Stratiformator vulcanicus: one gene and its partner. Each later gene encodes a partner of the first gene's protein in a complex. Links are inferred from orthologs where the notes say so. Each region holds a gene or a part of one and is shown on either strand. Other genes may lie near its edges.

Region 1 (6,065 bases):
GTTTTGCCCCGCACGCTCTTTTCGATCGAACCCGGCATCTATCTCGATGACTTCGGCGTCCGCAGCGAGATCAATGTCCTGATCGACGGGGACGGGGCCGTCCGCATTACCGGGGGCGGAACACAAGCGGTCATCGAACAGATTCGAGCTTAAGCCGTATTCTTCCGCGCGATCAGACCGGCGATGTAACCCGCTTTGAATCCGGCGTCGATATTCACAACCGTCACGTTGGCCGCGCAACTGTTGAGCATGCTGAGCAGTGCCGCAACGCCGCCGAGACTGGCCCCGTAGCCAACGCTGGTCGGCACCGCAATGACCGGACAGGCGACATGCCCGCCCACAACACTGGGCAGGGCGCCTTCCATCCCCGCCGCAACGACTACGGCATCGGCTCCCGCGATTTCCCCAAGCCGCTCCGGCAATCGATGAGGCCCGGCAACGCCCACATCGACCACGGTTGTGACGCCGACCTCCATCCAGCGAAGGGTCTCCGCCGCCTCTTCGGCCACGGGGAGATCAGTCGTACCGGCAGTCACAACGGCGACTCGCCCACGAATCTCCGGCTGCGTATTTGATTCGGCGGGAACTCTCAAAGTCCGCGCGACGCGGTTTTCGACGACGCTCGGATATCGCGACCGCACAGCCTCCGCTTGCTCGGTCGAGGCTCGGGTGCCAAACGCAGAGTGGCCCGATTCCGAAAGCGTCCCAAATATCTCGACCACGCTCGCGGCCGATTTGCCTTCGCAAAACACGACTTCCGGAAAACCGCAGCGACGGGGCCGGTCGAGATCGATCGACGCATCCGACGTCCGCGACGTTTTTAGCTCCATGAAATGCGTGAACCGAGCCGACAGATCCTCCGCAGTGATTTCCCCGGCGATTAACCGCTGCAATTCTCGTTCGATCTCGTTCGGCTGCATGAGCGGACGACTTCTTTCGAAACAGAGACGCCGGCGCTTCTGAACCGGTCGTCTCGTCGTATGGGAACTCTGATTAAACCCCGATATGCTAACGGGAGAACTGCTCCGAACGAATGAAGCGGCAACGGTATGTCCGAGAAGCTCTCTCACCCGATCCCCGGCGGTGACCACAATAATGAGTTCGAGCTCCGTCGCCGGAAGCTCGTCGAAACACTCGCCGCCACCGACGCGGACTGCCTCCTCGTCACTAACACGTCGAACGTCACGTATCTGACCGGATTCACCGGAGACTCAAGTTATCTGCTTGTCGGGCCGGACCAGACGATCCTGATCAGCGACGCGAGATTTGAGACACAGATCGCTGAACAGTGCGCTGACTTGGAAGCCTTCATCCGGTCGACGGGGCAGAAGATGGTCCAAGCGACGGTCGACATCCTACAGTCACAACCGGGTCATCGCATCGGGTTTGAATCGGGATCGGTCAACTTCGCCCTGTGGGAATCATTACGCGATGGTCTGGAGTCGCGTGAACTCACCCCGTTGAGCGGCAAGGTCGAAGCACTTCGGCAGGTCAAAGATGCCGGTGAAGTCGAGCAGATTCGCGACGCTGTCCGCCTTGCTGAAGCGGCATTCACGGAATTGCTCACGCGCGTCGGCCCTGAGACGACCGAATTGGAAGCATTTGCAGAGTTAGAATACATCGCCCGAAGACGAGGCGCCAAAGGCATGTCGTTCGAGCCGATTATCGGCGTCGGGGATCGGTCAGCCCTGCCCCATTACCAGCCGGGACGACGCAAGCTCGGCGACGACCCGTTGATCCTGTTCGATTGGGGCGTGGTCGGTCCGCACGGCTATGTCAGTGACTTGACCCGCGTCGCTCGCACCGATACGATCCCGCCCAAACTTCAACGGGCGCAGGAACTTGTGTCGGAGGCCGTCGAGGCGGCCATCACGGCGATCCGGCCCGGGACCGAACTGAAGAAAATTGACGGAATCGCCCGTAACGTGATCGAGGAAGGCGGTTTTGGAGACAAATTTGGGCACGGACTTGGACACGGAATCGGACTCGAAGTTCATGAAGGACCGCGACTGAGTCCGCTCGGTGAGGGCTGTCTTGAAATCGGGAACGTCGTCACAGTCGAGCCCGGCATTTATCTCGAAGGCCTCGGCGGGATCCGAATCGAAGAGGACGTGCTCGTGACCGAAAGTGGCGCCGAAGTGTTGTCTTCCCTACCCCGAACCTTCCACGAACTCGCGTGGTAAATACCCGCGACCTATCATCCTCAAAACAACTATCGGAAGATTATCGACGCTTCTCACTCGTCGTCAGGAAAATGACCACACGACGAGAGAGGGCTCTGCAGGCACCGGAGAACCTGACACCATGTCTGATAAGACCCCGGCCGGAGAGGCCAATTTCGATCTCGAACAGTTGCAGAAGCTGTTCGAATTAATGGAGAAGTTCGACGTCTCCGAAGTCAATCTTCGTGAGGGGGAAGTGCAGTGGCGTCTGCGGCGCGGCGCGGTCGGTGGCAACGTCCCGCCCGCCATCGCTCCGGCGGCACAGTCCCCAGCCCCGCCCGCTGCTCAGCCCGTGACGAGTGCGGCACCTTCGCCTGAAACGAAACCTGCGGCCGACGACGGCGGTGTTTACATTAAAAGCCCGACCGTCGGCACGTTTTACTCGTCGCCGAGCCCGGACGATCCTCCGTTCGTTAAAGTCGGTTCCAAAGTCGAGTCCGATACGGTCGTCTGCCTTGTCGAAGCGATGAAGGTGTTTAATCAGATTCCTGCTGAAATCCGCGGTACGATTGCCGAAGTGCTTGTCGAAAACGGCGACGCTATCGATTTCGGGCAGCCTCTGTTCCGAATTGAATCCGCCTGAGACGCGAGCGAATCTCGTCAGATCATCGCGCCCTCGAGTCACCGAGCTGCCCGACTTTCTATGTTCCAGCGTATCTTAATTGCGAATCGAGGCGAGATCGCTCTGCGAGTGATCCGTGCCTGCCGTGAACTCGGTATTGAATCGGTGGCCGTCTTCAGCGAGGCCGACCGCGGAGCTCATTATCTGAAGCTGGCCGACGAGGCGTACTGCATCGGTAATGCGCCCGCTTCGGAAAGCTATCTGCAGATCAACCGGATCATTAGCGCGGCCGAGATCGGCAACGTTCAGGCGATCCACCCCGGCTACGGATTCCTGGCTGAAAACGCCCACTTTGCTGAGGTCTGTCGCAGTTGTAATATCGAGTTTATCGGTCCGCCGCACAAAGCGATGGAGGAACTGGGCGATAAGAACAGCGCCCGCCGGATCGCCGCCGATGCAAAGGTTCCGACGGTACCCGGTAGCGAGGGCTTGATTACAGACGATTCCTCAGCGGCCGAACTCGCAAATCGAATCGGCTACCCCGTCTTAATTAAAGCAACGGCCGGCGGCGGCGGAAAAGGAATGCGGGTCGCCCGGAATGACATTTCGCTCAAAGCGGGATTGAAAGCCGCCGCTCAAGAGGCCGAGAAAGCCTTCAGCAATGCCGGCGTTTATATTGAAAAATACGTCGAGCGTCCGCGGCACGTCGAAGTACAGGTACTGGCCGATACTCATGGCAATGTGGTCCACCTGTGGGAGCGAGATTGCTCGCTCCAGCGGCGTCACCAAAAGCTGGTCGAGGAAAGCCCCGCACCGAATCTTCCGCTGTCGGTGCGACAGGAGATGTGTAAGGCGGCGGTGCGCCTTGTGAAGTCGGCCGGGTATACGAACGCGGGCACGTGTGAGTTTCTCGTCGACAAAGACCATAAGTTTTATTTCATTGAATTGAATGCCCGCATTCAGGTGGAGCACCCGGTATCCGAAGAGATTTCCGGTGTTGACCTGATTAAGGAACAGATCCGCGTCGCCGCGGGCGAACATCTCAAATTGAAGCAGCGAAATATTAAGGTCAATGGCGCCGCGGTTGAAGTGCGTATTAATGCCGAGGACCCCGACAATGATTTTCGTCCTTCACCGGGTCGGATTACGGACCTTAGAATTCCAGGGGGCGGCGGAATTCGATGGGACTCGCACGTGCATCAGGATTACGTCGTCGGCCCCTATTATGATTCGATGATCGGGAAGCTGATCGTCCATCGCGATACACGGGCAGACGCCTTCGCGACGATGCGACGTGCCCTCGCTGAGATGCACGTCGGGGGAATTAAGACTACAATTCCCCTACTCCGCCGCATTTTCGACGATGCCGCATTCAACGACGGCAACGTCGACACGACATATGTTGAACGGACGTTTTAGGGGCGACCTTAGAAGTGCGCTTTGCGACGGCGGGATCACATCGCGTGAGCGTCAACTCGTTCGAAATAGCCCTGAGGTTTCGGTTCCTCGGCGAGTCGAAAACGGGTTCTGTTCCCACTCGTGAGTCGGCTCATTAGATCATTGATTTCATTCGAAACTGAGCCGGCCTTCCCGCTTCGATCAGATAAGTCCCATCACGGGAGGCTCGTTTGCCGTATCACGTGTTGGGGCGAAGCGTATCATCGGTGATCGGTCTCCCTTGTACCGTCTTGAGTAGCGGGTAGTTGACCCCTTCCGGTCAGCCGCCTTAGCATCGTTGGCGTCGACCCACTTCTGAAACTATCTTTGCCGCTCATTTCGTGGTGCCACGTGACTTCTTCCGCTGACGACCCGCAACACTCGCCGCACCTGGACGAGACCAAGGGGGGAGACGCACCGACGGTCGGGGCCGACTCGGCATCGGAAGCGGCCTCGACGGAAACCCTCCCCGATGACGCCGATCTGACGCCCGAATATCTGGCCGAAGAAGCCCAGCGGAATGACTTCGTATTGCGCTGGCTGTTCGTTTTGCTGGCGATCATCTGTGCCTCGATGACTGTGGCGGATTCTGCCGTATTGAGGCACGCCAAGTTCGGTGAAACACTCGCATCCAACGGTCTGGTGCCGACCGGCGTCGACTCCTTTTCCGCGACGGCCGACGGGCATTCGTGGCTGCAGCGGAGTTGGCTGTTCGATCTCGTGTCCTGGGGCGCGTATAGCGCGGCCGGTCCCGCAGGATGGACGATTCTCGCCATGATCGGGGCCGGTTTTGTCGCCTGGCTTCTCGTGAGCACCCGCCGGGTCGAGGTCGACTCATGGTGGGTGGTTGTGGCCTCTGCTTTGGCATTGCCCGCAATCATTCCGCAACTCGTGGCGACTCCGGAATTGATCACGCTGTGCGGGACGGCGACGACGCTGTGGCTGTTGTGGCAATATCGGTTGTACGCGTGTGAGCGAAAGATCTGGCTGCTCGTGCTGGTGATGCTGCTTTGGGGGAATATGGACCCGCGGGCGTTTCTCGGCCTCTCGGTATTGCTCCTATACGGCGTGGGGGAGGCGATCGGCGCCGCAATCGGTCGTGCGGGATTCTTTGAATCAGGCCAAAGACGCACATATTGGATCGTCACCGCTTGCTGCGTCCTGGCCTTCTTCATCAGTCCATTTGGCTGGCAGCAGTTTCTCGCGCCCGTTGAACTCTACGGCTCGATTGACGCGGCCTTTCGAGACTATTTCGGTGCGCCGAAAACATCGGTGCGTGAATATTTCCCGGTCTGGGCAGGGCATCTCACTGACCTTCCGACGGCCGCCGGGTTATTTCTCGGAGCAGTCGCTTTGGTCACGATCGGCTTGAATGGTCGGCGGCTCGATCCGGGTGACATCTTGCTTACAGTCGGGTTTTTCCTCCTCGGTCTGATAACTCGGCGAGAGTTAGCTCCCGCGGCGCTGGTGTTTGCCGCCGTGGCTTCATGGAACGGTCAATCGTGGCGGCGGGCCGTCGTCCGGACCGAAGACACGATTCGACGTGCGGACATCGTCTTCGCACGTGGCGGGCGACTCGTGACCGCGATCGCATTGATCAGTTGCGGCCTCGTCGTGCTGTCCGGTCGCGTGCCGGCTTTTGACAGCCGAAGCCCAGGCTTCGGTCTTTCGATCGCACTTGAGACGGCTGTCGCCGGATACAAGGATGCCGTCGCCGAGGCATACGACGCCCGGATGTTTAATTTTCGGCCGGCCGAAGGCGACGTGTTAATTTGGGTTGGTGCGAAGCCGTTTATCGACACGAGACTGGGGCTTTATCAGGGAAGCGGAGATGACGACCTGCT
Region 2 (5,991 bases), 770 kb from region 1 along the record:
CGGTCGAAGGCGACACGCTGATCGTCAATGACGAGCCGATCAAAATTTATTCAGAGCGTAACCCCGCCGAACTCCCTTGGGGTGAGCTCGGATGCGACGTTGCTTTGGAATCAACCGGTATTTTCACGTCGCGGGCGACCGACGCCAAACCGGGCTACGATAGCCACCTCAAAGCGGGCGCCCGCAAGGTTGTGCTTTCCGCCCCGGCGAAAGATGAAGTCGATCTGACCGTCGTGGCTGGCGTGAATGACTCGGAGCTGACCGCAGATCACAAGTGCATCTCGAACGCGAGTTGCACAACCAACTGTCTGGCTCCGATGGTGAAGGTGCTCAACGAAAACTTCGGTTTGGAAGAAGGTCTGATGACCACCATCCACGCTTACACCAACGACCAGCAGGTGCTCGACCTGTTGCACAGCGACCCGCACCGGGCCCGGGCCGCGGCACTGAACATCATCCCGACGACAACCGGGGCGGCCAAAGCGGTCGGTAAGGTTTACCCGGCGGTGAAAGGCAAGCTGACCGGCCTGGCCCTTCGCGTGCCGGTACCGGCGGGAAGCATCACGGACCTTACCGCGACTTTGGGGAAAGACGTCTCTGTCGATGAGATTAACGCCGCCATGAAGTCGGCCGCTGAAGGGCCGCTCAAAGGCATCATGGAGTACACCGAGGACCCGATCGTCTCGAGCGACATCGTGGGCAATCCGCACAGCGTCATCTTCGACGGCGAATGGACGACCCGCATCGGATCGCGGATGGTCAAGGTCATGGGCTGGTACGACAACGAATTCGGCTACTCGAACCGAACCGCCGACCTGATCGCTAAACTCGCCTCGCTGTAGCGATTCGTGACGAACATGAACTGTGCCCCGCTTCGTCGCGATCAGCGATCGAGGCGGGGAAGTTCATTTTCGGCGAAGGCTGAGACGTTGGCTTGCGGTAATAATTGCGTGACGGGTCGTCGCGTTTGACGTCGGCTATTCGACATCGGCTAGACGAATGACGATCGATCGGTGACAATTGACCGATGGATCAGAATCGTATCGGTCCTGCAATACCTCTGTCGCACTTTGAAGGTCAAGCCGGGGATTCCCGAATCGATCCGAGCTGTATGGAACGCAACGAGACAATTCGCCGCTTGAAGCCCGGTCGCCCTGTCATGGGGCCGTCGATGCTGAAATGTGATTTCGGCAATCTTGCCGAAGAGATCAGTCGACTCGAAGATGCCGGCGCGGAGGTGCTGCATCTCGACGTGATGGACGGACATTTCGTCCCGAATCTGTCCTACGGCCCAATGGTGATCGAGCGGATTCGTGAGCGGACCGACCTGCCACTCGATGCCCACCTGATGATTTCCGAGCCGAGTCGCTGGTGGAAGGAATATGCGGATGCGGGTTGCGATGCGATCACTTTTCACATCGAAGCCGAACCCGATCCAACGGCCAACTTGGCCGCGATTCGCGATGCAGGACTTACGGCTGGCCTGGCAATCAATCCGCCCACTTCATTTGATCGAATAGAGCCGTTTGTCGACGCGGCGGATCTCGTTCTGGTAATGAGTGTGAATCCGGGATTCGGAGGCCAGAAATTCATGCCGCAGGTGCTGCCCAAAGTCAGCCGACTTCGTCAGATGGCTGGCGACCGCCTGATTATCTCGATCGACGGCGGAATCGGGACCGAGACAATCAGCAGCGCCGCTTCGGCGGGAGCAGAGCTTTTTGTGGCAGGCAGTTCGATCTTCGATGCAGATGATTACGGTGCGGCGATCAAGGCGTTGACGCATCAAGCCGACATCGCCGAAACAAGTGCAGCCGACGGTCAATGAGACCGATCTGCCGAGCATGAGACGGACCCCATGTGCCAACACTTAGTTTTAATTCGCCCTCCCGCGACTGACTTTGATGATCAGAATCGGATTCAGGGTCGTCTCGATCTTCCGCTGAGCGATCACGGATCAGCGTCTGTGATGGACTGCGTCGAAGCGCTGCGAGATGCGAACCTGAACATGATTCTGTGCGACCCCGGGGAACCCGCCTTCAGCACGGCCCAAGAGATTGGTGACGAACTTGACGTGCCGGTCAAGGCGAAGGAGGAGCTGCGTAATCTCGATCAGGGCTTATGGCAGGGATTGAAGCTCGAAGAGATTCGAAAGAAATACCCGAAGCTGATCCGCCAATGGCAGGAGTCTCCCGAAGCCGTCTGCCCGCCTCAGGGTGAACCCGTCGGAGACGCACTGGAGCGTGTGCGCAAGGTCCTCAAGCGGCCGCTGAAAAAGAGTGGTCGGATCGGCATCGTCGCCGCCGAGCCGCTCGCCTCGTTGATTGCCAGTGTGGCCTGCGGCACAGAGATCGAATTTCGCGGTCCTGTTTGCAGCAGTACCGGCTCGCCGGTTGAACCACTATTTTTGAATGGCCATTCGACGAAACGGCCTGCCGAGCCGGCGGTCGCTGTGGCGAGCCAAGCCGTCCTGACGTCGAACGGTGAACCGCACTCAGATGGCGGCGGCGGTCACGAAGAATCCCGATTCGACGGATCGACTGAGGGGCATCGATTAGCGGAAATGATGCCGGCGGAGGATGATGCGAAATGAGTAACGACGCAGCAGTTCCCAATGGTGCGAGTTCGGCGGCAACAGCGAGTGCGCCGAATCGTCAGAGCGACCGTCCGAAAAAACGCGGCGTCCCCGAAGGCCTGTGGGTCAAGTGTCCGGCCTGCGGGGCCACTGTTTTCCGCAAGCTGATTGACCGACAGTCGGGTCTGTGCCCTGAATGCGGACATCATTTTTACGTTTCCGCTGCCGAACGAATCCGTCAACTATTCGACGAAGACAGCTTCGAGGAATGGTTTACGGAATTGCGGCCACTCGATCCTCTCGAGTTCTCTGACAAGCGGCCTTATGCGGACCGGCTGGTCGAAGAGCAGGCGAAGACTGGTTTATCCGAGGCATGTGTCGCCGGGAAAGGTTATATGCGCGGCCGACCGGTTATCTTTGCCATGACCGACTCTGCTTTCATCATGGGGAGCATGGGTTCGGTCGTGGGCGAAAAGCTGACCCGTTCGATCGAGAAGGCGACGGAGTTGAGGCTGCCACTGGTCATCTTGAGCGGCTCCGGCGGTGGCGCAAGAATGCATGAGGGCATTCTGTCGCTAATGCAAATGGGCAAGGTGTCTGCGGCATTGGCGCGATTTCATGCGGCAGGTGGGTTATTCATTTCGATTTTGACTAACCCGACTATGGGCGGCGTTGCGGCGAGCTTTGCGTCGCTCGGAGACATTATTATCGCTGAGCCCAAAGCGCTCGTCGGTTTCGCGGGGCCTCGCGTGGTCCAGGCAACCGTGAAGGTTCAATTGCCACCCGGGTTTCAGACCAGCGAGTTTCTGCTCGAGCACGGATTTATCGATCGAATTGTCCCCCGGCCGGAACTTCGGACCGAGGTAGCGCGGCTGGTCGACTATTGCGGCTGACCGAAATCTCACTTCGACCTCCTTCCCATGTCTTTTCTAAAACGCCTGTTCGGAAAGAGACCAAAGCGGGTCAATATTAAGCGCCGATTCGATCTCATCGGGCCGATCGGGCAGGGGAGCATGTCGAAAGTCTGGAAAGCTTTCGACAACGAAGTTGGCCGACAGGCTGCCCTCAAAATCCTCGATCGCGAAAAGACGGATCGCTTCGAAGCTCGGTTTGAGCGGCGAGAAAAACCGAGCGAAGGCGAAATTGCGGTATCTCTGTCGCACCCTTTCGTCGTTCGCACTTACGAGCACGGGCTCACCAAGGATGGGGAGGCATTTCTCGCTATGGAATATCTCGAAGGAACGACGTTAGCCGCGCGGGTCGGTGCGGAATCTGAGCCCGATCCGGGCGAGCGCTGCCGATGGTTCATCGAACTCGGACGTGCAATCGAATATCTTCATTCCTGCCGGTACCTGCATCGCGATATCAGCCCTCGAAACTCTTTCATCACTGTCAACGGGCGCATCAAATTACTTGATTTCGGACTGACGATCCCTCTGCAGAAAGAGTTCTGTCGACCGGGTAATCGGACCGGAACTGCCAACTACATGGCTCCTGAACTGATTCGACGTCAACAAACCGACGAACGCGTCGATGTGTTTGCCTACTCGGTGACCTGTTTCGAATTGGCGACGGGGCAGCGTCCCTGGCAACCGGCGAAATCGCTTGATGCCATGATGCATCACATGAATACTCCGCCGAAGTCGATGGTCGAACTGGCGCCAAAGTTTGGAACTGAAGTCGCGGATGTGATCATGCAGGGCATGGCCACCGACCGCGATCGGCGATGGCCATCAATGACTCGCATGTTGACCGCGTTGGATCAGGCGCGTCCGAAAGAAAGTTCTCCGCCGACCGCGTGCGCCGGGTCGAAATGATGTCACGCGTCGATGTGATTTTATCCGGACTGAACGCAGCTCAGGCCGATGCGGTTCAGTATCTTGACGGACCGTTGCTGGTCTTGGCGGGGGCGGGAACCGGTAAGACCCGTGTGATCACGAGCCGAATGGCTGAAATGGTGCGGCGGGGCACATCCCCGGAACGCATTCTTTCGGTCACCTTCACGAACAAGGCGGCCAAGGAGATGCGGGAGCGAGCCGTCGCTTTGATGGGACGGTCGAAGTCGAAGCCGCTCGTCTCAACGTTTCACGCTTATTGCGTTCGTGTTCTCCGCGAGGAAATCGAACGGCTCGGCTATCCCAAGACCTTCGCAATCTATGATCGTGGCGATCAGGAAACGGCTGCGCGGGCGGCGCTGCGCGAGGTCCGACTGACCGACAAAGCCATGAAGCCGGCCGATTTGCTCAGCCGAATCAGCCGCTGGAAGATGAACGGTGTCTCTCCCGACGAAGCGACGGAGAACACCGAAGATGATCTCGATCTGCTCTCGGCGATCGCGTACCGACGTTATCAGGGCATTCTCAAGACATCGGGCGGCGTCGACTTCGATGACCTGCTATTGCTGACTGTGCGATTAATGGAAACCGATCCTGAAGTCCGTGCCCGGCAGCAGACGCGATTCGATTTCGTGCAAATTGACGAATACCAGGACACCAACGGGGTGCAGTTTCGTTTAGTCCAGTCCCTCGTCGAGCATCACCAACAGCTTTGTGTCGTCGGTGATGACGACCAATCGATTTACGGCTGGCGGGGCGCCGAGGTCACGCACATTCTGAATTTCGGCCGGCACTTTCCGAGTGCGAAGGTCATCCGGCTCGAAGACAACTATCGATGCAAAATCGATATTCTCGACCTCGCAAACGAACTTGTTCGGCACAATCGCGACCGGCACCCGAAGAAACTCAGAGCGGGCCGAAGCGGCTCTGCCGACGTCAAATTCCTGGAATTCGACGACGAGACCGAAGAAGCTCGGCAGTTGGCGTTCGAACTTGATTATCTCATCAATCAGACCGGAGTTCCGCCGTCCGACATTGCGGTACTGTTTCGCACCAACGAACAACCACGCGTGATCGAATCGGAATTTCGCCGTAAGCGGCTGCCGTATTTATTGCTCGGCGGGCAATCATTTTTTGATCGCAAAGAAATTCGCGACCTGCTCGGGTATTTGCGCGTTGTGATCAACCCGCAAGACCGGCAGGCGCTGGCGCGGATCATCAACACCCCCGCCCGTGGGATCGGTCGGACGACGGTGGAGAAGGTTGTCGACGCGGCGGTGAAAACGAAAGTCGACTTCTGGTCAGCGGCTGAACAACTCGCAGTGCAGGGCGTTCTGGGTCCCAAGCCGATCAATGCCATTCGCGGATTGCGATCGCTCGTCAAGAAGTATCGCGACCGTTTTCAAGCTCAACCCGCTCGCTTGCACGACGCGATGTCGGAATTGATCGACGAAATCGAATATCGGGCGGAGATCGAACGCCTCTACAGCGAACCGACGCAACAGCTCGGCCGCGCCGCGGCCCTCGATCAACTACTCGAAACAATGCGCGAATACGCGGCCGCGGCGAAACGGCCCTCGCTCG

The links.
Region 2: the proteins of accB (region 1) and accD are in contact, whole or in part, in a solved structure (PDB 8UXZ), measured with the Escherichia coli proteins. The link is inferred for Stratiformator vulcanicus from one-to-one orthologs.

Annotation. Positions count from the first base shown.
Region 1 is NZ_CP036268.1:1,949,494-1,955,558, reverse strand. What follows is about bases 1,064-4,054. They hold accB (acetyl-CoA carboxylase biotin carboxyl carrier protein), read left to right. Parts: upstream 1,064-2,304; coding sequence 2,305-2,805; downstream 2,806-4,054. Other genes in these bases: accC (acetyl-CoA carboxylase biotin carboxylase subunit), read left to right, coding at 2,866-4,054; Pan189_RS07600 (M24 family metallopeptidase), read left to right, coding at 1,064-2,183. Also shown: Pan189_RS07610 (M24 family metallopeptidase), read left to right, coding at 1-153; nickel pincer cofactor biosynthesis protein LarB, read right to left, coding at 150-920; more of Pan189_RS07600, read left to right, coding at 1,050-1,063; more of accC, read left to right, coding at 4,055-4,203; Pan189_RS07585 (hypothetical protein), read left to right, coding at 4,573-6,065. UniProt on the Escherichia coli protein: This protein is a component of the acetyl coenzyme A carboxylase complex; first, biotin carboxylase catalyzes the carboxylation of the carrier protein and then the transcarboxylase transfers the carboxyl group to form malonyl-CoA.
Region 2 is NZ_CP036268.1:2,724,427-2,730,417, forward strand. The notes cover bases 1,609-4,525. They hold accD (acetyl-CoA carboxylase, carboxyltransferase subunit beta), read left to right. Parts: upstream 1,609-2,586; coding sequence 2,587-3,465; downstream 3,466-4,525. Other genes in these bases: rpe (ribulose-phosphate 3-epimerase), read left to right, coding at 1,609-1,825; Pan189_RS10715 (histidine phosphatase family protein), read left to right, coding at 1,856-2,590; Pan189_RS10725 (serine/threonine protein kinase), read left to right, coding at 3,493-4,389; Pan189_RS10730 (ATP-dependent helicase), read left to right, coding at 4,389-4,525. Outside these bases: gap (type I glyceraldehyde-3-phosphate dehydrogenase), read left to right, coding at 1-842; more of rpe, read left to right, coding at 1,112-1,608; more of Pan189_RS10730, read left to right, coding at 4,526-5,991.